4 regions of the Neobacillus sp. DZ-9 genome follow, and region 1 is predicted to be linked to each of the others. Evidence: riboswitches for the same ligand, from Rfam matches in the RefSeq annotation. Region 1 holds a riboswitch; each other region holds the start of a gene.
The links. Region 1 has a riboswitch for thiamine pyrophosphate ahead of thiC (phosphomethylpyrimidine synthase ThiC). Riboswitches for the same ligand answer to the same signal wherever they lie in the genome.
Positions count from the first base shown of each region.

Region 2: it holds a riboswitch for thiamine pyrophosphate, as region 1 does, so the genes downstream of both, thiM (hydroxyethylthiazole kinase) here and thiC (phosphomethylpyrimidine synthase ThiC) in region 1, are expected to answer to the same signal.
Region 3: it holds a riboswitch for thiamine pyrophosphate, as region 1 does, so the genes downstream of both, thiT (energy-coupled thiamine transporter ThiT) here and thiC (phosphomethylpyrimidine synthase ThiC) in region 1, are expected to answer to the same signal.
Region 4: it holds a riboswitch for thiamine pyrophosphate, as region 1 does, so the genes downstream of both, tenI (thiazole tautomerase TenI) here and thiC (phosphomethylpyrimidine synthase ThiC) in region 1, are expected to answer to the same signal.

Region 1 covers NZ_JCAIOL010000005.1:325,312-331,032, reverse strand. The annotation lists gene AC59HZ_RS16555 (asparaginase) at 1-529, opposite strand, end outside; gene AC59HZ_RS16550 (helix-turn-helix domain-containing protein) at 714-1,079, shown strand; gene thiC (phosphomethylpyrimidine synthase ThiC) at 1,278-3,035, opposite strand; TPP riboswitch at 3,212-3,325, opposite strand; gene AC59HZ_RS16540 (small acid-soluble spore protein H) at 3,491-3,670, shown strand; gene AC59HZ_RS16535 (transposase) at 3,746-3,910, shown strand; gene AC59HZ_RS16530 (MFS transporter) at 3,860-4,861, opposite strand; gene AC59HZ_RS16525 (hypothetical protein) at 4,981-5,721, shown strand, end outside.
Region 2 covers NZ_JCAIOL010000003.1:204,844-210,564, forward strand. The annotation lists gene AC59HZ_RS09455 (acetylornithine deacetylase) at 1-548, opposite strand, end outside; gene thiW (energy coupling factor transporter S component ThiW) at 545-1,054, opposite strand; gene thiE (thiamine phosphate synthase) at 1,051-1,689, opposite strand; gene thiD (bifunctional hydroxymethylpyrimidine kinase/phosphomethylpyrimidine kinase) at 1,686-2,495, opposite strand; gene thiM (hydroxyethylthiazole kinase) at 2,510-3,316, opposite strand; TPP riboswitch at 3,397-3,506, opposite strand; gene AC59HZ_RS09480 (glutaredoxin family protein) at 3,633-3,878, opposite strand; gene AC59HZ_RS09485 (TatD family hydrolase) at 3,894-4,667, opposite strand; gene AC59HZ_RS09490 (YciI family protein) at 5,285-5,578, shown strand.
Region 3 covers NZ_JCAIOL010000002.1:118,193-123,913, forward strand. The annotation lists gene AC59HZ_RS04915 (GNAT family N-acetyltransferase) at 17-574, opposite strand; gene AC59HZ_RS04920 (histidine kinase N-terminal domain-containing protein) at 681-1,841, opposite strand; TPP riboswitch at 2,040-2,146, shown strand; gene thiT (energy-coupled thiamine transporter ThiT) at 2,220-2,804, shown strand; gene AC59HZ_RS04930 (helix-turn-helix transcriptional regulator) at 2,956-3,411, shown strand; gene AC59HZ_RS04935 (transglycosylase domain-containing protein) at 3,473-5,467, shown strand; gene sigY (RNA polymerase sigma factor SigY) at 5,606-5,721, shown strand, end outside.
Region 4 covers NZ_JCAIOL010000006.1:210,511-216,231, forward strand. The annotation lists gene AC59HZ_RS18545 (thiazole biosynthesis adenylyltransferase ThiF) at 1-410, opposite strand, end outside; gene AC59HZ_RS18550 (thiazole synthase) at 407-1,174, opposite strand; gene thiS (sulfur carrier protein ThiS) at 1,177-1,380, opposite strand; gene thiO (glycine oxidase ThiO) at 1,392-2,522, opposite strand; gene tenI (thiazole tautomerase TenI) at 2,524-3,177, opposite strand; TPP riboswitch at 3,260-3,368, opposite strand; gene AC59HZ_RS18570 (DUF4145 domain-containing protein) at 3,495-4,184, opposite strand; gene phaC (class III poly(R)-hydroxyalkanoic acid synthase subunit PhaC) at 4,439-5,527, opposite strand; gene phbB (acetoacetyl-CoA reductase) at 5,604-5,721, opposite strand, start outside.

The DNA of each region.
Region 1 (5,721 bases):
TCACAAATGCAACATAGGGGTGATTCACACTTTCAAAAGCATCATAGCTTTTTGTTCTCATTTTAACTGCTCTTGTTCCGAGAATGACTCTGCCGTCAAAAACGATAAAGACTCCTCCAATTGTTTCACAGGCAAACCGGATGGCGTCGGCGACATTTTTTTTCGCATCTGTTTTTTTGAAGCTGATTGGAACTTGTGAACCTGTTAAAACAACTGGCTTATCAAGTCCTTGGAGCATATAAGATAGCGCAGCAGATGTATAGGCTAACGTATCAGTTCCATGCGTAATGACAAAACCGTCATATTCTTGATACTGATCATGGATAGCTTGGGCCATTTCCACCCAATGCTCTGGCTGCATATTGGTGCTATCAATATTCATTAAGATTTCACTATCAATTTTAATATCATAGGAAGTAATTGTGCAATAATGAAGCAATTCCTCAGCGGATAGACCTGGAACGAGTCCTTCATTTCCTTCTACGGATGCAATGGTTCCTCCGGTGGCTAGCAATAAAATTTTCTTCAAATGTATCAGCTCCATTGAGTGAAAAAATAGTGATTATTCGCGTATTGCGTATCTATACTTTTCATTATAGAACTTAAATAGGATAAATCAATAGTTTGTACTCGAAACGCGTACATTTTTCTATTCGAGTCTATCATTCTATGCTATAATGTGAACAATATTAAGAAAATGGAGTTGGAGACGAATGCTGGATCGTTTATCCGAATTAAGAAAGGAACGAAAATGGTCGCTGCAGGAAACCGCTGATCAATTAGGAATCGCTAAAAGCACTTATGCTGGATATGAGTCAGGATACCGGGAACCTTCCTTACTTTCACTCACACAAATAGCGGAATTATTTGATACGTCTGTTGATTATTTGTTAAGGAGAACAGATGAGTTGCATCGGATGCAGACAACAGTTGAAATCACAACTGCCATACTTCCCCTATCTCCTTCTCTTTTGATAGATGGGGAACCATTAACGGCAGACGAAAAAATCGACTTTATCGCCTTTATACGTTCAAAAAGAGAATTAAAATTAGAAAAAGGCCCAACATGTAAATGTTGAGCCTTTTGTTTCTTACACCATTAATAATAGGTGCTTTCAGCGAACCCACACTTCTGACATTTTCTCATTCCAGGGGTTTCCCAAAAAATATGCCTACATCGGCATTGAATGGAGTCTATTCTACTTTTTAAAAAATGAATTTTTTGGTATAAATCATCAATTTCCTCTAATAAATTTTTTACTTCATAGGAAGAAGTATTATCGGTATATTTTTGACCCATTGATGAGAAACTCCTCCGCTTTTTTCTTCATACCTTCATTCCTTTCATCTTTCTTTGCCATACCTCGAATATCATGGGAAATTTTCATCGAACAGAACTTTGGACCACACATGGAACAAAAATGAGCTGTTTTGGCCCCTTCAGCAGGGAGCGTTTCATCATGGTATTCTCTTGCACGTTCAGGATCCAATGAAAGGTTGAATTGGTCCTCCCATCTGAATTCGAAACGGGCTTTCGATAAGGCATTGTCTCTCAATTGCGCACCTGGATGACCTTTGGCCAGATCAGCAGCATGGGCTGCAATTTTATAAGCAATAACGCCATCACGAACATCATTCTTATTGGGTAAGCCAAGATGTTCCTTTGGTGTTACATAGCAAAGCATGGCCGTTCCAAACCAGCCAATCATCGCGGCGCCAATGGCAGAAGTAATATGGTCGTATCCAGGTGCAATATCGGTTGTTAAGGGCCCAAGAGTATAAAAAGGAGCTTCTTTACAAATTTCCATTTGCTTTTCCACATTCTCCTTAATCAAATGCATTGGAACATGTCCAGGGCCTTCAATCATGACCTGGACATCATGCTTCCAGGCAATTTCCGTCAATTCCCCTAAAGCTTCAAGCTCTGCAAATTGCGCTTCATCATTGGCATCGGCAATGCTGCCAGGGCGAAGTCCATCTCCCAATGAAACCGAAATATCATACTGCTTTAAAATTTCACAAATTTCTTCAAAATGGGTGTAAAGAAAATTTTCCTGATGATGGGCCAGACACCACTGCGCCATAATCGAACCTCCACGGGATACAATTCCTGTCGTCCGTTTCGCTGTCAAAGGGATAAAACGTAACAACACACCAGCATGAATCGTAAAATAATCGACCCCTTGTTCTGCTTGTTCAATCAACGTATCGCGATAAACTTCCCAGGTTAGATTTTCAGCAATTCCATTCACCTTTTCAAGGGCTTGATAAATCGGCACCGTTCCCACTGGGATTGGGGTATTGCGGATAATCCACTCTCTTGTTGTATGTATATTTTTTCCAGTAGATAAATCCATGATTGTATCAGCTCCCCATCGAGCAGCCCACGTCATTTTTTCAACCTCTTCTTCAATTGAGGAAGAAACAGCAGAATTTCCAATATTGGCATTGATTTTCACATGGAAATTTCGTCCAATAATCATCGGTTCACTTTCAGGGTGGTTGATATTAGCTGGAATAATCGCTCTCCCGCGGGCAACTTCATCCCTGACAAATGCAGGCTCTACATTTTCACGAATCGCGATAAATTCCATCTCAGGAGTGATGATCCCTTTTTTCGCATAATGCATTTGGGTAACATTATGGCCTTTTTTGGCACGCAAAGGTGATTTGTTTATGTTAGGAAACCATTCAAGATTGGCTCGCTCGTCTGCATCACGGAAGCCATTATCTATTGGCATTATTTCTCTTCCTGCATAGTTTTCAACATCATTACGTTCATAAATCCATTTTTTGTGAAGTGCCTGAAGCCCTTTCCTGATATCAATTTGATGGTTCGGGTCTGTATATGGCCCACTAGTATCATAAACTCGAACAGGTGCATTTTCTTCTTCACCATAAGTTGTAACCGTTCGTGCCAACTGAATTTCTCTCATCGGGACTTTAATGTCAGGTCTTGATCCTTCAAGATAAACTTTTCTGCTTCCTGTAAATGGTGATTGTAATTCGATGTTTACGTTTACTCCCTTTTGCATTGTAACTTCCTCCTAAAAATGATAGATTTTGCAATCTAGAAGTTACAGCATAGTCCATTACATGTTAAGTCCATAGACAGACATATAAATAGATGACAATAAAAAAAGGCTCTGTTGGCAAACAGAACCTGATTAATCGTCAAAAAGTAGCGGCGCATAATAGAAAAACGAAAATGACACCTTCAAAACTACTTCCCTACGCTGGTATGATCCAGATCAGGTTCAAAGGGTCAAAAGATTTTATGCATCCTTCTCTCAGTCCGAGCTATCGGACCCCCCTAGTAGAGCAAACAACAATATATTGTTATATAACTTACATATAATAAATAACATAATTTTAACTATTAATAAAGCTTTTTACATTACTCAACCAATAAATTATTCCATTCATATGAATAAACCCTTAGATTATTACAAATACTCTTGTAGTAAAAAACGAAAGGAGGTTACGCATGATGGACGCACAACGCGCACAGGAAATATGTAATTCACCACAAATGGAAAACGTGACCTATAACGGTACTCGTATTTATATTGAGCATGTAGATCAACAAAGCGGAAAAGCAACCATTCATCCACTGGAGGAACCAAACAATAAACAAAGTGTTTCTGTTACAAACCTAGTAGAACAATGATGAAACGAAAAGCAGTAAACCGTTGTACTGCACCCCAAAAGTTAGAGAGAAATTTAACTTTTGGGGTGTATTTTTATGGCTAAATATAGTGAACAATTTAAATTAAAACTTGTAAAAGAATATCAAGAGGGAAAATTGAGCTATAAACAATTGGCAAAGAAGCATGGAATGAAAGACAGTACCCCGATTTTAACCTATGATAGCTGCATGGAAGAAAACGCTGCTGGAGGGTGGTGCTGATGCCCTAAGAATAAATGTGAAAATTTCTCCCACTCCTTCTGCTAACCAGCCAGTTATCAGATATCCTATAGGTAAAAGAGCAAATGAACCTAACATATCTAAGCGTTCAACTCTTCCAAATTTTTCTTCTGGGACAAGTTCTTGAAGACTCGTTTCCCAAATCAATCCAAATAACATAATTCCGGCACCTTCCATAAACATACACAACATTAATACCGGAACACTCGAGATAAATGGCATCATTAACAATGCTGCTCCACTTAATGCAACGCCCCCATAAGCAAGCAAGCCTCTTTTTTTCCATTCTTTTCTTAAACCAAAAATGATTCCGCACAAAATAGCCCCTGCCCCGGACGAAGAAAGAACAAGCCCAAATACAACTGGTTCAAACTCATAATAAATATTCACAAGCCATGGTATTAACACCCTAATGATGCCGCCTGAAAAAATATTTATTAAGGAGAATGCTAGAATCGTAATCCATAACCAGGGCTTTTCTTTAAGGACCACAATCCCTTCCAAAAAATCCTGTTTGATTGAATTTTTCTCCCTCTGTATTTCTTTTGTTTTTTGAAAGGATAACGTTCGAAGGCTAAATAAAAAGATCAATGAAATAATGTAAGTAAGGGCATCAATCCCAATTCCCCAACCTGAAGATAAGGAAGCTAAAATCAATCCTCCTATAATCGGACCTGATATTCTTAACACCTGCATACTGACTTGAGTTAAAGAATTGGCGGCGTTACGAATATCCTCTGTAAAAACCTTTGCTCTTACAGCTGAATAGGCTGGCGGAAAGAAACTATCCATCATGCCCATAACAAACATGATCATAAAAAGGACGCTCATGTTTAACTGCCCCATAAATGCGATCACAGCTAAAATAAATAGGATACAAGCACACACACTGCTCATCCCTCTGGGTTCTGGCCTTGTATCATACTCTATCATTTGCCTATTTTCTCTTAATCTTAAAAAAAAAGGCTAATTTATTAGGACAACGTCATCCCGTGACACATATAGATGCAGTGTTAATATAATTCATTAAATTTACAGGGGGAAAACTTATTATGCATAAAGACATAATGAAATACTTTATTGGGAAAGTCATAAAGGTCAATCGGGGCGGCTCTGAATCCAGAATTGGGAAGTTAATGGATGCCAGTGAAGATCATCTAGCCCTATTCACGGAAGACGACGGACTCGTCTATTATAATACTCAACATATAAAGAGCTTTACCGATAACATGAAGGGCCAAATGGAATTTAACATCGTGGTCCCAAATGATATTCAATATAAACAAGCAGATAATTTCTATAGCTTAATGGAATCATTGAAATTTCAATGGGTCAGTATTAATCGCGGAGGCCCGGAGAAGATTGAAGGTGTTTTAAGTGATATCCATCCAGATTACGTGTCTTTAATTAACAAAGAGGAAATTGTCCGCCTTTCGATGTTCCATATCCAAAATATTAGCTATGGCCTTAAAATTGAAAATGCCCAAAATGAACAATCGAATAACCAGGCTTCAAATCAATCGAAGCAATCGAAGCAATCAAACAAACAAGAGGTTTCCCGATCCTCCAAATCAGAGAAACAAAGCGTATCTCGCTCTGATAAAGAAGCCGAAAGACAATCATCAAAATCAGATTCCGATAGGAAGAAATCACGTCAACGTGTACAGTATATTCAAGAGGAACCTTTAACAGACGAGGTTATTATGGAAAGAGCGAATAATGAAGATGATGATGTATCTTTATCTGAATTACTGTCCTCAATGGAGAAGTATTTACGAAAAGTCACTAAGAAG
Region 2 (5,721 bases), on a different contig from region 1:
CTTGTATCGACAACAACGGCATAATCTGCTTTAAATCCCTTTTCCATGCATGAAAGTGTTCCGGCCTCCCCTACTTCCTCTCCAATAACAGATTGGAATTGGAGGTCACCTTGCAGCGGAATGCCTAGTTCTTTTAAAAGTTTAATAGCCACAAGTGAGGCAGCGATTCCGCCTTTCATATCGGCAACGCCACGGCCGTATATATAGCCATCCTTGGTTATGGTTTCAAATGGCGCTGAATTCCACTCTTTATCATCCCCAACCTCGGCCACATCGACATGGCCATTCACAATTAGGCTATTAAACTGGCCAGAAGATTCACCGTGTAAAATGCCAACCACATTCGGGTCATTGGGGTAGACGTCCCATTTTTCCGTTGTAAATCCCAAGTCTTGCAAATAGTCTTTAATGAAGTCCTGTACCTCCGTGGTATTTCGGGCAGGAGGGCTTACAGTCGGAAAGGCAATAAGCTTCGTTAACAGTTCCAGCAATTCCTCATTTCTTGCTTCCACTTCATTCGATATCCGTTCCAGCAATTCTTTTCTCATTTGTTCACAGCCTTGGAATCTGCCAAATTCACAACTTTATTTTTTGAAAAAATAGTAAGAATTACAAATCCAATCAATGCACCTGCAAAGGAGCTAAAAATAAATAACGGAATAAATCCAAATAAGGTCGCTTTTTGTCCAAGAATCAGGGTTGCGATTGGATAGGAAAGGAGCGCACCCAAGATGCCTGTTCCAATGACCTCTCCTATAAAAGCAAGATATATTTTTCTAGTTTTCCAAAATAATAAGGATGCCAGCAATGCCCCGACCATGCTGCCAGGGAAAGCAAATACGGATCCGGTTCCCATTAAGTTTCTTAATAGGGATACACAAAAAGCCTGGGCCACTGCGTAATAAGGTCCTAATAATACTGCCGATAATACATTTAAAAAGTGCTGAACAGGAAAGACCTTGGTAAATCCAATCGGAATCGATACTAAACTACTAGAAATCGTCCCTATCGCAATCATCATTGCCGTTAATGTAAGTTTATGGGTTCTTTTCATCCTATCACCGCACCTTTTAATTTCTTGGCAGCTTCTAAAGGTGACTTTGCATGACTGATTGCCGTAATAACGGAAACACCATCTGCCCCGGCCTCCACCACAGATCGGGCATTTTCCGCCGTAATTCCGCCAATGCCGACAATAGGGGTTTGGTATCCATTCTTTCTAAGTGTCTCTATAAGTTCTGTACCTCGGGACGGCTTGGCATCCGCTTTTGTTTTAGTCGAAAAAACGGGACCAATACCGAAATAATCTGCGCCTTCTCTTATCGCAGTCATCGCTTCCTCTGTGGAATGGACAGACACACCGAGGAGTTTATCGCCAATTTTTTTTCTAACCGTTTTCACAGACTCATCCTCTTGGCCGATATGGACACCGTCTGCATCAATCGAGAGTGCTAGCTCGATATCGTCATTGACGATGAACGGGATGTGATGCTCTCTGCAAATGCTCTGTAGTTCTCTGGCGAGAGTAAATTTATCCTCTCCGGTTAAAGCGACTTCTCCTTTTTCACGAAATTGAAACAGGGTAATACCACCAGCGATGGCTTCTTTTAAAACCTCTGCCGGGTCCTTCAGGCAGTTGGGGCTGCCCATGATAAAATAGACTTTTAGGTAGTCTCGTAAGTTTTTCATAAGATTAAGCCCTCATTCCTTACTCGATATCCCCAATGGTTGGTTGGACCATGGCCTTTGCCAATCTCCAAATCTAATTGGATCGCATCATGAATAAAATCCTTGGCTAATGCGACTGCCTCATATAAAGACTTGCCTTTTGCAAGTTCAGCCGTGATCGCTGCTGAAAAAGTACATCCAGTTCCGTGAGTGTTTTTCGTTTGAATTCGATCCTTGGAAAAAGTGTAGAATTCTGTCCCGTCAAACAATAAATCGATGGATAGAGATTCATCCTCATCATGGCCGCCTTTGATGATAACGTTTTGAACGCCAAATTCTAATAATCTCTTAGCAGCTTCCTCCTTATCTTTGGCCGTTTGAATCGACATGCCAGTAAGAACCTCTGCTTCCGGTATGTTCGGTGTAATGACCTTTGCAAGTGGCAATAAATATGTTTTCATGGCAACAATGGCTTCTGACAGCAGTAAGGAAGCGCCGCCCTTAGCAATCATGACGGGGTCCACCACAAGATTTTCCCATTTATATTTTCTTATATTTTCAGCAACGGCCTCGATAATCTCTGCATTAAACAGCATTCCGGTTTTCACGGCATCCGTTCCCATATCATCACCAATTGCTTGCATTTGTTTTACTACGGCTTCTACTGACATCGGATACACTCCGTGAACACCGAGTGTATTTTGCGCGGTAACTGCGGTCAATGCTGACATCCCAAAAACCTGCAATTCCTGAAAAGTTTTAAGATCTGCCTGGATACCCGCTCCGCCGCCGCTATCCGATCCTGCAATCGTTAATGCTTTTATCATTTTATTTACCTCCCTTAAACCAGTCTGATTGCGCTGTGCTCCTTGATATCATCAGTTGAAACAATTGACAATTGGTTTAAAAATTCGATTTGGAAACTGCCTGGTCCTTGTTCAATTGTTTTTTGTGCTGCCTTTTCTGCTGCAATTCCATAAAAAGTTAACGCAGCAACGGAAGCCTTTATTAGATCTTTTTCGACACCTGCAAAAGCACCGATTACAGAGGTCAATAAGCATCCTGTTCCGGTCACTTTTGTTAAGATTGGATGACCATTAGTAATGGCATATGTAGTTTTGCCATCGCTGACGATATCTTCTTTTCCAGTTATGACAACTAAGCAATTCATTTTCTGGGCAGCTGTAATCGCAAGATCAATCACATTTCCCTCGGTATTACCAGCGTCAACGCCCTTGATTTCCCACTTTTCACCAACGACATTTGCGATTTCTGCCGCATTGCCTCTAATGATTGCGACTTTGACTTCCTTCATGATTCTTTGGGCTGTTTCTGTCCGATAGCTTGTTGCTCCGGCACCAACTGGGTCAAAAATGACCGGGACATTGTGTTGATTCGCAGATTTTCCTGCAAGAATCATAGAATTGACGTTTTGAGAGTTTAAGGTACCAATATTTAAAACGAGCGCACTTGCGATTTTGGCCATATCGGCAACTTCTTCCTCCGCATAAGCCATAACCGGTGATGCGCCAAGTGCCAATAACCCATTTGCTGTAAAATTCGTTACAACTACATTTGTGATATTATGTACAAGCGGATTCACTTCTCTTACTTTTTGTAATGTTTCATACAAACTGTTTTTTTCCATTAGATTTTCCTCTTTTCTTTTTTTAAAATAAAAAAACCAGATCCATATATGGACCTGGTTTATAAGCAAGTAAGCGCAATGACAATTCTCGACTACTTTCCTACGCTGGTATTATCCAGATCAGGTCCAAAGGGTTAAAAACGTTGCAGTTTTCTCTCAGCCCGCATTATGGGCACCCCTAGTAGATACTTAACGTATTAAATTTAAATCAATAATACTCCTATTAAACTTATAAGTAAAGATTTAATTACTTAAAAAAATTATTCAATCAAGTTTACATAATATTATTATGATAAATATAATTTGCTAAATGGTTTTATTCTTTTTTCGCCAGCTCTATTAGCTCCTTTAATTCATTTGTAAATCCTTTAACTACCCGATTACCAACTACTGTTACTGGCACCCCTAAAAATCCGTACCCTTCCACTTCCCTTTGATATTCAGGGTTTCCCGAAACGTTCCTGCTTTCAAAAGGGATCCCTTCTTCTGTGAGTACTTTTTTAACCATTGTACATTCAATGCAGTCGTTTGTCGTATAGACTATCACTTGCTTGCTCATCATTGTTTTCCCCTTCTTTTATCGATTCTCTAGCCCATAAAATGATATGGTGTTTCGCCATAATGTATCAGAAACTTCTTCCAATGACAATTTTTTTATTTTTGAAATTTCCCGTATTGTTTCAATCATCATATTCGGATGGGTTATTTTCCCTGAAAAAGGACCTTCAAACGGCCATGGACCATCTGTTTCAATCATCATCTGGTCCAAGGGATACATTTGAACTAAGTTCCTAATTTTTTCTTTATAAATAATATCAGGAGTAATAGAAATAAAATAACCATTCTCTATCATTCTCATTATGGTTTTCAGATCTCCCTTAAACCAGTGAAAATGTGCCTTTTTAATAGAGTACTTTTCCAAAAGGTCACAAACAATCGGTGCATCCTCATGGACCGCATGAAGGACAATTGGTTTATCCCATATGACCGCACTTTGGATAAAATTCTCCAGTATATTATGGTATTGTTCATATTGGTCTGCAGAAACCTTATTCTGTTGCCTTAAATAATAAGGAAGTCCAACCTCTCCGATAGCAATCATGTCACCACGGTGCTGATCTATCCACTTTAGTAATTCACTTATGTACTCTTTACTAGGCAAGGTTTGCTCAGGGTGGAAACCAAAAGCAGCCTTCACTTTTTGATATCTTCGGCTTAATTCAAGGTTTCTGGTACACGAATCAAGATCAAATGAAACAGAGATCATTCTATCTATCAGAGGAGAACTATTAATTATATGCTTCATTTCATCATCATTGTATTGGTCAAGATGAATATGGGTATCAATCATTTTAAACAACTAACACATCCCCTTAACATCAACAATTAAAGCGCTTTCATACGACAAATAAATTCGAGAAATGTCTGTTCTTGCGCTTTCCCAAGGAATAAAAGAATATTTCCTCGACAGTTAATTTTCATTAGAGCCTATAATAAAGCCATTTTACCATTCCTTATCCTAAAAAAACATGAAAACAGGAAATAATTTAAGCTCTTCATTTTTTCGACTTTTTTCGCACTTGTTCTCAAAAAACAGACAACCCCCCCTTGAATGTCCACTTGAGGTGGACATTCAAGGGGGGGTTGTCTTTCTATGGTGCCTGACACCATGATAAATAATTGGAATGATTTGTATAAAGAAATATAATATATTAATAGTATGGGGGTGGTGCTGGTGGGAAATGAGTTGAAGGAGTCGAAATCGCATTCTAGTACGAATAACAATAATAAGACTGATGTAAGGGTTAACAATCATTTTAGTCTTACTATCAATTTTGGTGATTCTTTAAATTTACTTGCATTAATCGCTGGAATTTATGTCATTAGGCGAATAACCAAAAATAGAAAAATGAAAAATAAAATTAAATCTGTTTAAATATTTTTGCAAAAAACAAAGGGGAAATTTATTTGGAAGAGTTTGTCTATCTTATTAGGCCGAATCGCTCAGATTTTATTGAATCAATGACAAATGAAGAGGCAAAAGTCATGGCAGATCATTTCGAGTATCTTAAACAACTGTTAGCCGAAGAAAAATTAATTTTGGCAGGACCTTGTTTAGATGGAGCGTTTGGAATTTGCGTGTTTAAATCAGAATCATGGGAAAATGCGGAGACAGTAATGAATAATGACCCTGCTGTTTCAAACGGAGTTATGAGTTCAGAATTACATAAATATAGAGTTTCTCTCATCCAAGGGAAATAAAAATATGTCATCATCACATTGCGGGCGTCATTCGACACCTGCTTTTTTGTGATAAGGCAGTGATTTTATCTTTAACTTTCATAAACATTAGACCAATTTAACCCTTTGTCCCCCCATTTTTTATTCAAATCAAAACAATATTA
Region 3 (5,721 bases), on a different contig from region 1:
GCAGCTTTAAAGGTTCTTATTTAATGATCCCAGAACCATTCCATTCACGAGCTAGCATGCTATAAACAATTAGGTCATGGAAGTGACCATTTAAATGTTCGCCATCTCTAATTAAACCTTCCTTGGCAAATCCTAATCTTTCCGGTATCGCTCGGCTTTTCTTATTTTTCACACCACAGCGGATTTCTACTCGATTTAACCCCAATTGAAAAAAGGCATAGTTAAGTAATGCTTGAACAGCTCGGGTCATAACCCCATGACCTTCCGCATTTTTTGCAAGATAATAGCCAATGCTGGTCATGCTATTATGCCAATCTATTTGGTGTAAGCCAATCGAGCCGACTAGTTCTCCTTTATAAAGAATCCCGACATTAAATCCGGTACTTTCCGCGAATTGATTAAGCCAAACAGGAATAATCGTCTCGAATTGATAGGGAGAGGTCATGCTGTCCACCCAGGGCAGCCACTTCCGTAAATGATTACGATTGTTCTCAACTAGTTGAAAAAGCTTTGAGGCATGGTGCCTCTCGAACAATTGAAGCTCAATTTCATTATCAACTTTTAATGTAAACATTGAACTTTTCTCCTGCTTAAATTTTTTCCTATATCCTATGCAAGATAGAGGGAAGTCGGAAGAAATTTCCTAGATAAAAAAAATCCCGCCTTTTTATTAAGTGGGATTAGTTTCTATCATATATTAAATGTTCGGTTTCCAAATTTAATGCAATCGGTAAATGTATGGAGAAGGTGGTTTTATTCGGTGTAGAATTACAGGTTAATTTCCCCTTGTGTTTTTCAATAATTTCTTTACAAACGAATAGACCTAGACCAGTACCAAGTTTTTTCGTCGTAAAGAACGGTTCAAAAATTGTTTTTTGCAATTCAGTTGGAATTGCAGGACCATTATTTGAAATGGTAATAATAATGTGTTTGTTGTCTTCTAAAGTACTGTTAATTCCTATTGTTGGATGGGGATTCGCATGATGATTTAAAACATCAATTGCATTAAATATAATATTGATAAAAACCTGTCTAATTTCATCAGCATAACCGTGCAGCGTTATTTCCTCACACAACTCTTTGATTATTTTCACTTTGCCATCAAGTATGCTAGGGTAGAGAAAGTTCAAAACTTCGTCTATCAATTTATTTAGTTTAAAGTAATCCTTTTCCTTCCCAATCAATTCTTTCTTGGATAATAACAGAAACTGAGAGATTCTAAAATTTAACTGATCTAATTCACTTGAAATAATATCAAGATATCTCATATTCGGAAAATCAGCTTTAAGCAATTGGATAAATCCTTGAACAGATGTGAGCGGGTTTCTAAATTCATGAATAAAGCTGGATGTCATTTGCCCCAAAAGGGTTAGCCGATCCTGATGGGTTGAGTCGATGAACATAGTCTTTTCCTCTATGATTTTGTTTTTTGCTTCTGTATAATTGGAAACTGCATAGTATAAAAACTTGTCAAAACAGAAATTAATCCGATTGATCGATTCTTGCATTTCCCCCCATGATATCCCTGTTTTGCTTAAATAACTGTACATAATCGTTCTGCCAAGATTTACATTATAAACAAAATCCCCAATGTTAATATTGGCAATTACTCTTTCTTCCGATATTTCTTTTGCAATCTTTTCGATTACTAATAAAAGCTCCTCTTCGGTCAACTTATGCATATTTAAGATAACATGAAAAAGTGCTTTGGCATTTTCGCTTATTTTTTCTATATATGGGTCTTCTTTAGAAATAATATATGAATTCTCCCAATCAAGAAGCAATTGATCTTTATGTTTATCAAAGAAAGCAATTAAATCTGTTTGATCATTTTTAAACATATTGTCCCTCCCGAAACACATTACGCCTTACCATATAATTCGCTGATAATGACAAAAAACCCTCTTAAAAACATGTTAAAATTATTTTCTTAATATTTACATAGTCAATTTGTCACGAAAATCTCCTCTTGAAAATAGTTGGAATTTACCCTTGTATTCGATTTGAAATAGTAGTATATTCATAAAGAATTAATTGTATAGTTCCACAGGGGGAGCTGCAAATGGCGGCTGAGAGTGAACGGTTGAGTTCTGACCCTATGAACCTGTTAGTTAACACTAGCGTAGGGATGTGGTTTGCCAGATAGATTAGCAATGCAGACAATCCTTATGTCTTGCATTGCTTTTTTTTTGTTTACCAAAATGGAGGGAGAAATTAAAATGACTAAAAGAAGTAATACTTTATTTATTACCGAGGTTGCTGTTTTTACTGCACTCGCGTATTTATTGGATTATGTAGGAAATATTCTATCGTTTAAAATCTGGCCGCAAGGAGGCTCGGTTTCAATCGCAATGGTGCCGATTTTTCTAATGGCCTTCCGCTGGGGAGTTAAAGGCGGTCTTTTAACCGGATTTTTATTAGGATTATTACAGTTCATTCTTGGCTTTGCGCAAGTATTTACAATTATTCAAGGAATTATTGATTACTTTATAGCTTTTACAGTGGTAGGCTTTGCGGGCATTTTTGCACGTCAAATAAGCAAAATGCTTAATGAAGGGAAAAAAGGTAAATGGATTAGCTATGTATTATTTGGTGCTTTCATTGGAAGCTTGCTTCGTTATCTATGCCATTTCGTTTCAGGGTTCGTTTTCTTTGGAGAGTATGCTCCAAAGGGCCAGCCGGTTATGATTTATTCCCTGCTTTATAATGGGACATATATGCTTCCAAGTTTTGTAATCAGTGCCATCATTGTCATTCTTGTTATTGGAGCAATGCCAAAGAGAATGCTAGTACATGCAAAATAAGTTTTAACAAAAGAAAAGCCTTGCTGTTTATAATATTTAGTTCATTAAACTGTTATCAAAGAATTGATAGCAGTTTTTTTATGATAAAATTTGAATGATTCCAGGAACTTGTGTAAAATTACACCATAAGCAATTGAAGGAAGGGCTTAACATGACCAGAGATGAAATCATATTGAAAGTGTCTGAAAAGCTTCGCTTGATTCGGACTGAAGCAGGCTATACCCAGGATAGAATGGCTGAAATCATTGGTGTATCAAAGAAAACACTTGTTCAAATTGAAAAAGGAAGAGTCCTTGCTAACTGGTCAACAGTCGTTGCTATTTGTGCTCTTTTCCGGGAAACGGAAACAGTACAATTTTTATTTGGTAATGAGCCACTAGAGGTATTGGAAACGGTAGCTCGAGAAGGAATTGATTACCGCAAAACGAAAACATTGGGCGGCCGGATCTGGTGGAGAGCACTATCCAAGAAAAGCGGATTTATTCTCCAACAAAATATCCTCAGTAAACATTTTAGGATACTGGACGAAGGCAATTATCGGATTTTTAGCAGCTTTGATGAGAAGCTATCGAAACAGCGTTTTAAAGAGTTGACGAAAAGTGAATAATATCTAAACATAAGATAGGGTTCTCCTGTCTTTTTTTTTCTCTTCGAAATAGGAGGCAGCTATGAAAAATTTGAAAAAATGGCATGGAGTCCAAATCGTGGTATTAATCGGATTAGTAATTATTTTAGGCTTCTTTGGCGCAATTTATTTTTTTTCCAAGAATGCCAATATATCTGAACTTAAAAATGAACTACCCCAGCCAACGGTTTTTTATGATGTAAACGGGAAAATAGCGAGCAAGGTTTCGGCGAATAAAAATGAAGGGGTTCCAATTAAGGAAATCCCTGAATCAATGAAGAATGCCGTAATTGCCATCGAGGATCATCGATTTTATCAACATGGAGGTGTTGATTTAATTGGTACCTCAAGGGCGCTTTTCCGTGACCTGAAGGCAGGAGGGATGGTAGAAGGCGGCAGCACCATCACACAGCAATTGACGAAAAATACTATCCTAACATCCGAAAAAACGCTTAAAAGAAAAATGGAAGAGATCTTTTTAGCATTGGCGGTTGAGCGGGAATATTCGAAACAAGAAATTTTACAAATGTATTTAAACCAAATTTATTTTGGGAATGGGGCATATGGAATTAAGCAAGCGGCAGGAAAATATTTTGCCAAAGAGGTAAAGGCGCTTTCGATTAGTGAATCCGCTCTGCTTGCCGGTTTAATTAAGGCTCCGTCTGCCCTAAATCCATATGACCATATGCAAAAAGCAGTTAACAGGCGAAATCTTGTACTACTTCAAATGAAAAATCAAGGCTATATTACAAATGAACAATATGAAAAAGCCAAACAAGAAAAAGTGGTTTTAGATGATAAGGGCGGTGATCCGTTCCGCGGTAAATTCCCTTATTATGTCGATCAGGTATTAGACGAAGCAATTCATCAGTATGGGTTATCGCAAGATGATCTGCTTACTGGTGGCTATCAAATTTATACAGAGCTTGACCCCAATATGCAATCGGTAATGGAATCAGCCTATCAAAATAACAGTTTATTTCCAAGAGGAAAAGACCGTCTAGTTCAAAGCGGTGGGGTATTAGTAGACCCCAAAACAGGCGGAGTCAGAGCCCTTGCAGGAGGAAGGGGAGAACACACTTTTAGAGGCTACAACCGGGCGTCCCAATTAAAAGCACAGCCCGGTTCCTCATTTAAGCCATTAGCTGTCTATACCCCAGCGCTAGAAGAGGGTTGGAAAATCACGGATATGCTAATAGATGAACCGATGAAATTTAGAAATTATCAGCCTAGTAATTACGATCATCAATATATGGGAGAAGTCCCGATGTATGACGCGGTTAAGGAATCAAAAAATGTATCAGCGGTATGGCTTTTAAATGAAATCGGAATTGAAAAGGGGCTGGATTCAGTTAAACGATTCGGTATTTCCCTGGATAAAGCGGACCGGAATTTATCGGTTGCCCTTGGTGGCTTGCATAAAGGAGTCTCTCCCCTAAACATGGCAGAAGCTTTTTCTGTATTTCCGAATAATGGTGTCAAAGTGAAGGCGCATGTGATCAAAAAAATCAATGATGCAAATGGCAATGTGGTTGCTGAATGGAAACTCAAAAAGGAGAGAGTCACGACGAAAGCAGTGACGGATGATATGACAACAATGCTGCTCGGCGTTGTGGAAGAAGGTACAGGAAAAGCCGCCCAAATCCCTGGCCGCGAAACGGCAGGAAAAACAGGCTCCACCCAAGTACCGATCAAAGGAATTAATGGTCTGAAAGACCAGTGGTTTGTCGGTTATACACCACAGCTCGTGGGTGCTATCTGGGTCGGTTATGATAAAACAGATGTGGAACATTATATCACTCCCACCAGTAAAACAGGTTCTGCTGTTATATTTCGTGAAGTAATGTCGGCAGCATTAAAAAATAAACCAAAAATAAAATTTAATGTGACGCATATTTCCGCTTTGGAAGAAAAAAATCGATTTAATTTTCAAGAGGAATTTAATAATGAAATTCAAAAGTGGGAAGATAAATGGAACAAGCAAATAGACAAGTGGGAAAAGAAAGGAAAAAATAAGGGACATGGAAAAGGTGATTAAGGGCACGGAGCAATCCGTGTTTTTTTTTCCAATGTTTAATTATAAAATGAATTTAGAATGAACGAAAGTTAGTTTTGTTCGTCAAAAATAAAGAGAGAAAAAACAAGGAATATGGGGGAAGGAGAGGGTTAGTGCTAAATGGATGCATTAATAAAAAATGCTAAAAATGGGGATCATCTTGCGTTTGCCATGTTATTTAAAGAACATTATCCATTCCTTGTAAAATATTTAATGAAAATTACAATGAATCCCGA
Region 4 (5,721 bases), on a different contig from region 1:
GAAACATCGTTGATAATCATTCTGGTTTCGAAATTATCTGTTGCATCCATTATCAAATCTACTTTTTGAGCCCAGTCTTCCAGCTCTATGGCTGTAGCATCCCCAACGATGGCCTCAATGGCCACAGACGAGTTAATAACTGTTAATCGATTTTTGGCCGCGATCACTTTTGGAATCCGGTTTTTGGCATCTTCTTCTGAGTATAACTGCTGCCGCTGTAAATTGGACCATTCCACATAATCACGATCCACGATGGTTAGTTTTCCAATTCCAGCGCGGACGAGTGCTTCCGCACAGCCTGACCCGAGTGCTCCCACTCCTATAATGAGTACATGTTTATTGGAAATTCGCTGCTGCCCTGCTTTTCCAATCGGTGAAAATAGCTCTTGCCTTGAGTACCGATTATTCACCCGATGCTCATTCCTTCCTTTGGACTGCTTGCTGTTGCATATCTCTTTTTCTCGATTCGACCGGCTTCATAGCCTAATCGTCCCGCTTCTATCGCTAGTTTCATCGCTTTGGCCATTTTTACCGGATCCTTGGCCGCTGACACAGCCGTATTTAATAATACCCCATCCGCTCCTAATTCCATTGCCAAAGCCGCATCCGCTGGTGAGCCAATCCCTGCATCCACAATCACAGGAACGACCGCTTCTTCGATTATAAAGCTCAGGTTAACGGGATTGATGATTCCTTGACCAGATCCGATTGGTGATGCCCCTGGCATGACAGCATGACAACCAGCTTCTTGAAGCTTCCTGGCTAAAACCACATCATCGGAGGTATATGGGAGGACAATAAATCCCTCCTTCACTAATTCTTCTGTGGCTTTTAAGGTTTCAATCGGGTCAGGGAGCAATGTTTTATCACAGCCGATCACTTCCACTTTAATCATATCGCATAGGCCTGAAGCTTTGGCTAATTTGGCAATCCGGACAGCCTCCGCTGCGGTTTTTGCACCTGCAGTATTAGGCAGAAGCGTATATTTATTGGTGTCTAGCTGTTCTAAAAAATTCGGCTGGCTTGATTCAAAAATATTCATACGTCTAACCGCAAACGTAAGGATTTCTGCTTCGGAAACCTCTACGGCTTCCTTCTGGATTTCAAAGCTTGGATACTTTCCCGTTCCCAGTAACAAACGAGATTGAAAGGATAATGAACCGATTTTTAACATAATCAACCGCCTCCTACAAAATGGACTATTTCAATTTTATCTTTATCTGCTAATCTAGTACTTTGGTGTTCTAACTTGGTTAATATCTCACTGTTAACCTCCACGACAACGACCTTATCATGGATTTCATACTGTTTGAGAACATCTGAAACAAACAAGACATGCTCTGGCAATTGGACCAACTCGCCATTCAATAATACCTTCATGTTTACCCTCCCTAACCCACTGTTACTTTATGTCTTTCTAATTGAAATGCTGAGAGAAGACTTTCATCTAGCAATCTGCCTGCCAATAGATCAGCTACTAGTTTCCCTGTAATCGGACTTAATAAAATCCCATTTCGAAAATGCCCTGAGGCAACAAACAGTCCTTTCCAGTTGGGATGCTCACCAAGGTAAGGAAGTCCATCGGCTGTTTGCGGCCTAATTCCCGACCACACCCGCTCCCACGCTGCCTCCTTGATCTGAGGAACTAGTTGAGAGGCTCTTTCTATTAATGTAGTAATTCCTTCTGGCGTTATCTTGTTATCAAAGGTATGTTCAATCATGGTCGCGCCAATATAAATTTCCCCATTTCGTTTTGGGACCAGATAACAGCGTTTATCGGAAAAAATCGTCGTGTTGATGATCGGTTTATCCGTTCTTATCGAAAAGCATTCACCTTTAACAGGGTAAACACTAATATCCAGCCCAGATTCACGCATTAATTTCGCCGCCCAAGCCCCAGTTGCTACGACCACTTGCTCGCTATGTATGATGCCTTTGGTGGTTTTAACCCCTTTAACCTGTCCATTTTCAAAAATAAACGAAAGGACCTCCGTGTTTTCACGTATTTCCGCACCAAAATAGACAGCCGCTTTGGCAAACGCTTCGGTTAACTTTGCTGGCTGCACATGCCCATCGTTAGGGAGATACATCGCTCCGACTACATTTGGCGAAAGTGACGGTTCCATTTCTTGTAATTCCTTTGCATCCAGCCATTTAATCGTTGGATCCCATTTCCTTTGAAAGGCGACCTGTTTTTTTACTTCGTTTGCTATTTCTTCGGTTTCAGCAATTTTAAGCATCCCTTTATTCACATACTCAATATCGATTCCTGAATATTCATATAACTCACTTGTAATGGCAGAAAACATCGCCTGACTTTTTAAAGCCAACTGGAATAAAGGACCGTCTTGTTCAATCTCCGCTTGTGCTGCCAGCATTCCGGCTGCCGCACTTGACGCTTGGCAAGCCAATTGATCTTTCTCAATGATGATTGCTTTTCTTCCCATTTTTGATAATTGATAGGCAATGGAGGCCCCGTTAATTCCCCCGCCAATTATGGCAACATCAAATGAATTTTCCACTTTAACCCTCCTCTAATGCATGAATGTAAGTTTTTACAGAGGATAATGGATCGGGCGCTTCTAAAACTCCTGACATGACTGCAATCCCATTTGCTCCTGCCTGAAGTACCTGCCCCGTATTTTCGGGTGTTATGCCGCCAATGGCAATAACTGGAATGTCCAGTTGGGATATCCTAGATAATTCCTCTAGTCCTTTGGGTCTCATTCCTGGCTTTGATTGAGAAGGGAAAACATGACCGTATAGGAGGTAATCAGCACCCTTCTCTTTTGCTTTTTCTCCTTCCTCGTAGGAGTGAATAGAACTCCCTAACATAAGTTGGGGAAAATTTTCTTTTACAAGGTCTGCATCTAAGCTATGAAAGGCTAATTGAACTCCCCTAACCCTTTTTACGAAGGCAACATCGACCCGATCGTTAATAATGATCTTAGATAGGGGTATGTTTTTCTTTGTTAAAAGTTCAACTGCTTGAAAAAGGTCCCTAGCTGATCTTTGTTTCTCTCGTAAGTGAATCGCGGTTACATATGGGTGAATATCCATTACAATTTCACATAATTGCTCGATCGGCATTTTTCCATTGGAGATGATATGGAACTCATTCCCATAAAAACTAGTGATAATACATCTCCCCCCTTTGAGAAGATTCCGCTTATCTATGAAATAAAGTGAAAAACAAAAAACCACTTCCAAATGTTTAAGGAAGTGGTCGAAAATTTGAATAGAAACGATGATTCTTCAAATATCCAGTTTTCCACTTCCCTACGCTGGTATTACCCAGATCAGGTTCATAGAGTCCCGAAGTAACACTTCAATCTCAGCCCTTTAAAAAGGCACCTCTAGCGGAATTGCTTAAAATATTAATTTGTAATGTTAACCTTTAAAGATAATATTAACACTTCAGTTAGAAAAGTTAAATAACTTTTTTATACTAGGGAACCTTCATTTAACTTCTATTTAGTTTACTATGCTTTCTGCTAATTAAATTTCTTTGCTATCTTATTATTGGTAACTTCGATTTTCCCCGGCAAAACAAAAAGATACTCAATCAAGCTTTCTAATAAGTCCATTATTAATGATGTTGTCTCGTAATCCATTTCGGTTTCCAATTCAAGCATCCGATGAAGTGAACCATCAGTTGCCAATAAATGGCTAAGAGATTGAATAGGCTTTGCCAAATCCACATGATTCGGCAGGATTTCAAGCTGTTGAGACAAAGGCTGAGCCTTACTTTTATCCCCGAGAAAATGCTTTAGGATACTTTCAATCACACGTTTTGACATAACAGCAGTAGCTGAATTTTCTCTAGCTTCATAAACATTTATTGCTGAACGGTAGGCCCTGATCAGATCCTTGGGTATATTGGGTAGACTTTCTATTTGATTTACCGGATGTTTGGAAGCTTGAAGGTCATAAATAAAAGTATCAGCATTTTCGCCTTGTTCATCTATAACTTCCTTAGTCATAATGACGAATACTGCTGATTTTTTACATAATGGACAACTACTCTCAGTTACCATGCCATTCTTACTGCTCTGGTAGTTTGCATTAAGCATAAATTCAGTGGTTTTTCTGCATTCCGGGCATTCGTACTGAATATTCTTTGGTATCTTTAGATTCCCATACTTTATGTAAGAAATGACGGAGCCTGGATTTATCCTTCTCATTCGTTATACCTCCCGAATTTCATTTATGCCTATTACCAGTGTGTCTCCTTTTACTACATCACCAATTAGATTTCATTCCTATAGTTTTTTCATCCTTTAGGATTTCCATTCCAAGAACTAATTAAATAATTCCTTTCATATATGTTTTTCTCCTGGATTCATTTTTCAAAAATGAATCAGATAATATAAAAAGTGAGTGCATAAAAACACTCACCTAGAGAAAAAAATAATTGTACTTATTAATAGTTAAATAATTAGTTAGAACGTTCACCAAGCCAGTCACCAATAGTTGGGTAAGTTATTTTTGTTGCTTGGCTGCCAAATGTAATGGACGTATGACCAACAGGTAAATTTTCAAACTGTTTATCTTTACTAGAAATAGCGTCCATCAAGGCTTCTACCATATGCGGCTGGGCAATTAGATCAGATTGGCCTGCCAAGTTTAGTACATTAGCAGTGATATTGTTCAGATGGACTTTACGACCGCGGACAACCAGGTCCCCTTTAATCAGTTTGTTTTTTTGATAAAAATCTCTTATCCACTGGCGATATGCTTCACCTGGAAATGGAATTCCATCGTTTAACCATTTTTGCAGTAGTTTAAAGTTTTTTACAAATTTCTCGTTATCAGCACGATCGACAAGACTTACAAATGGTCCAAAGAAGTTTCCCATTGGTTTAATCAATTTGTTTCCAAAGTCAATCATTTCAGGAGGAATCACACCTAGAGTATCTACTACTTTATCAATATTAAAATATTTTTCATTCAGCATTGCCCCGTAAGAGCCTGAATTCTCAAAATCAAAAGGACTTGTCATAAAAATTAGATTACGAATCGGCAATTCAGGGTAAAGTGCTGCAAATATAGACGTCATCGTACCGCCCATGCAATACCCAAGGATGGACAATTCGTCTGCCTTTGATGTTTTTAAGACTTTTTTAACCGCTCTTGGTATATAGTCAACAATAAAATCATCAAGTTTCATATTTCGATCTTCGTAGCCTGGGGTCCCCCATTCAAGGAGATAGACATCAAACCCATTATTAACTAAATATTCAACTAGACTTCCACCCTCAGTTAAATCCAATACATATGGTTTATTTATTAGTGCATAAATCAAGAGTAATGGTATTTTATGCTTTTTCGGTTTTTCGGAAAGATAACGATATAGTTTCGTTTTATTTTTAGTCCAAACCACTTCTTTCGGAGTAGGCCCTACTTCTGGTTCAGCGTCAATGGTTAACACTTGGGTTGCCTTGATGACACGTTTTATTTGCTGTCCGTACTCTTGAGGGAATAAATCCAAAAGCATTTCCCATTCTTTTTCGGCATTTACACTCATGTTGTACACTCCTTCCTTAGTTTAGTTATTTTTTTTTGCTATGTACTAAGCCATCCAACAACCACCTACATATCTATTACATGTAAAGTCCGCCATTAATATTAAGCTGCTGACCAGTAATATAGTCACCATCTTTACATAAAAAGGCAACACCGCGTGCTACTTCTTCCGGTTTTCCTAACCGTTTTTGTGGT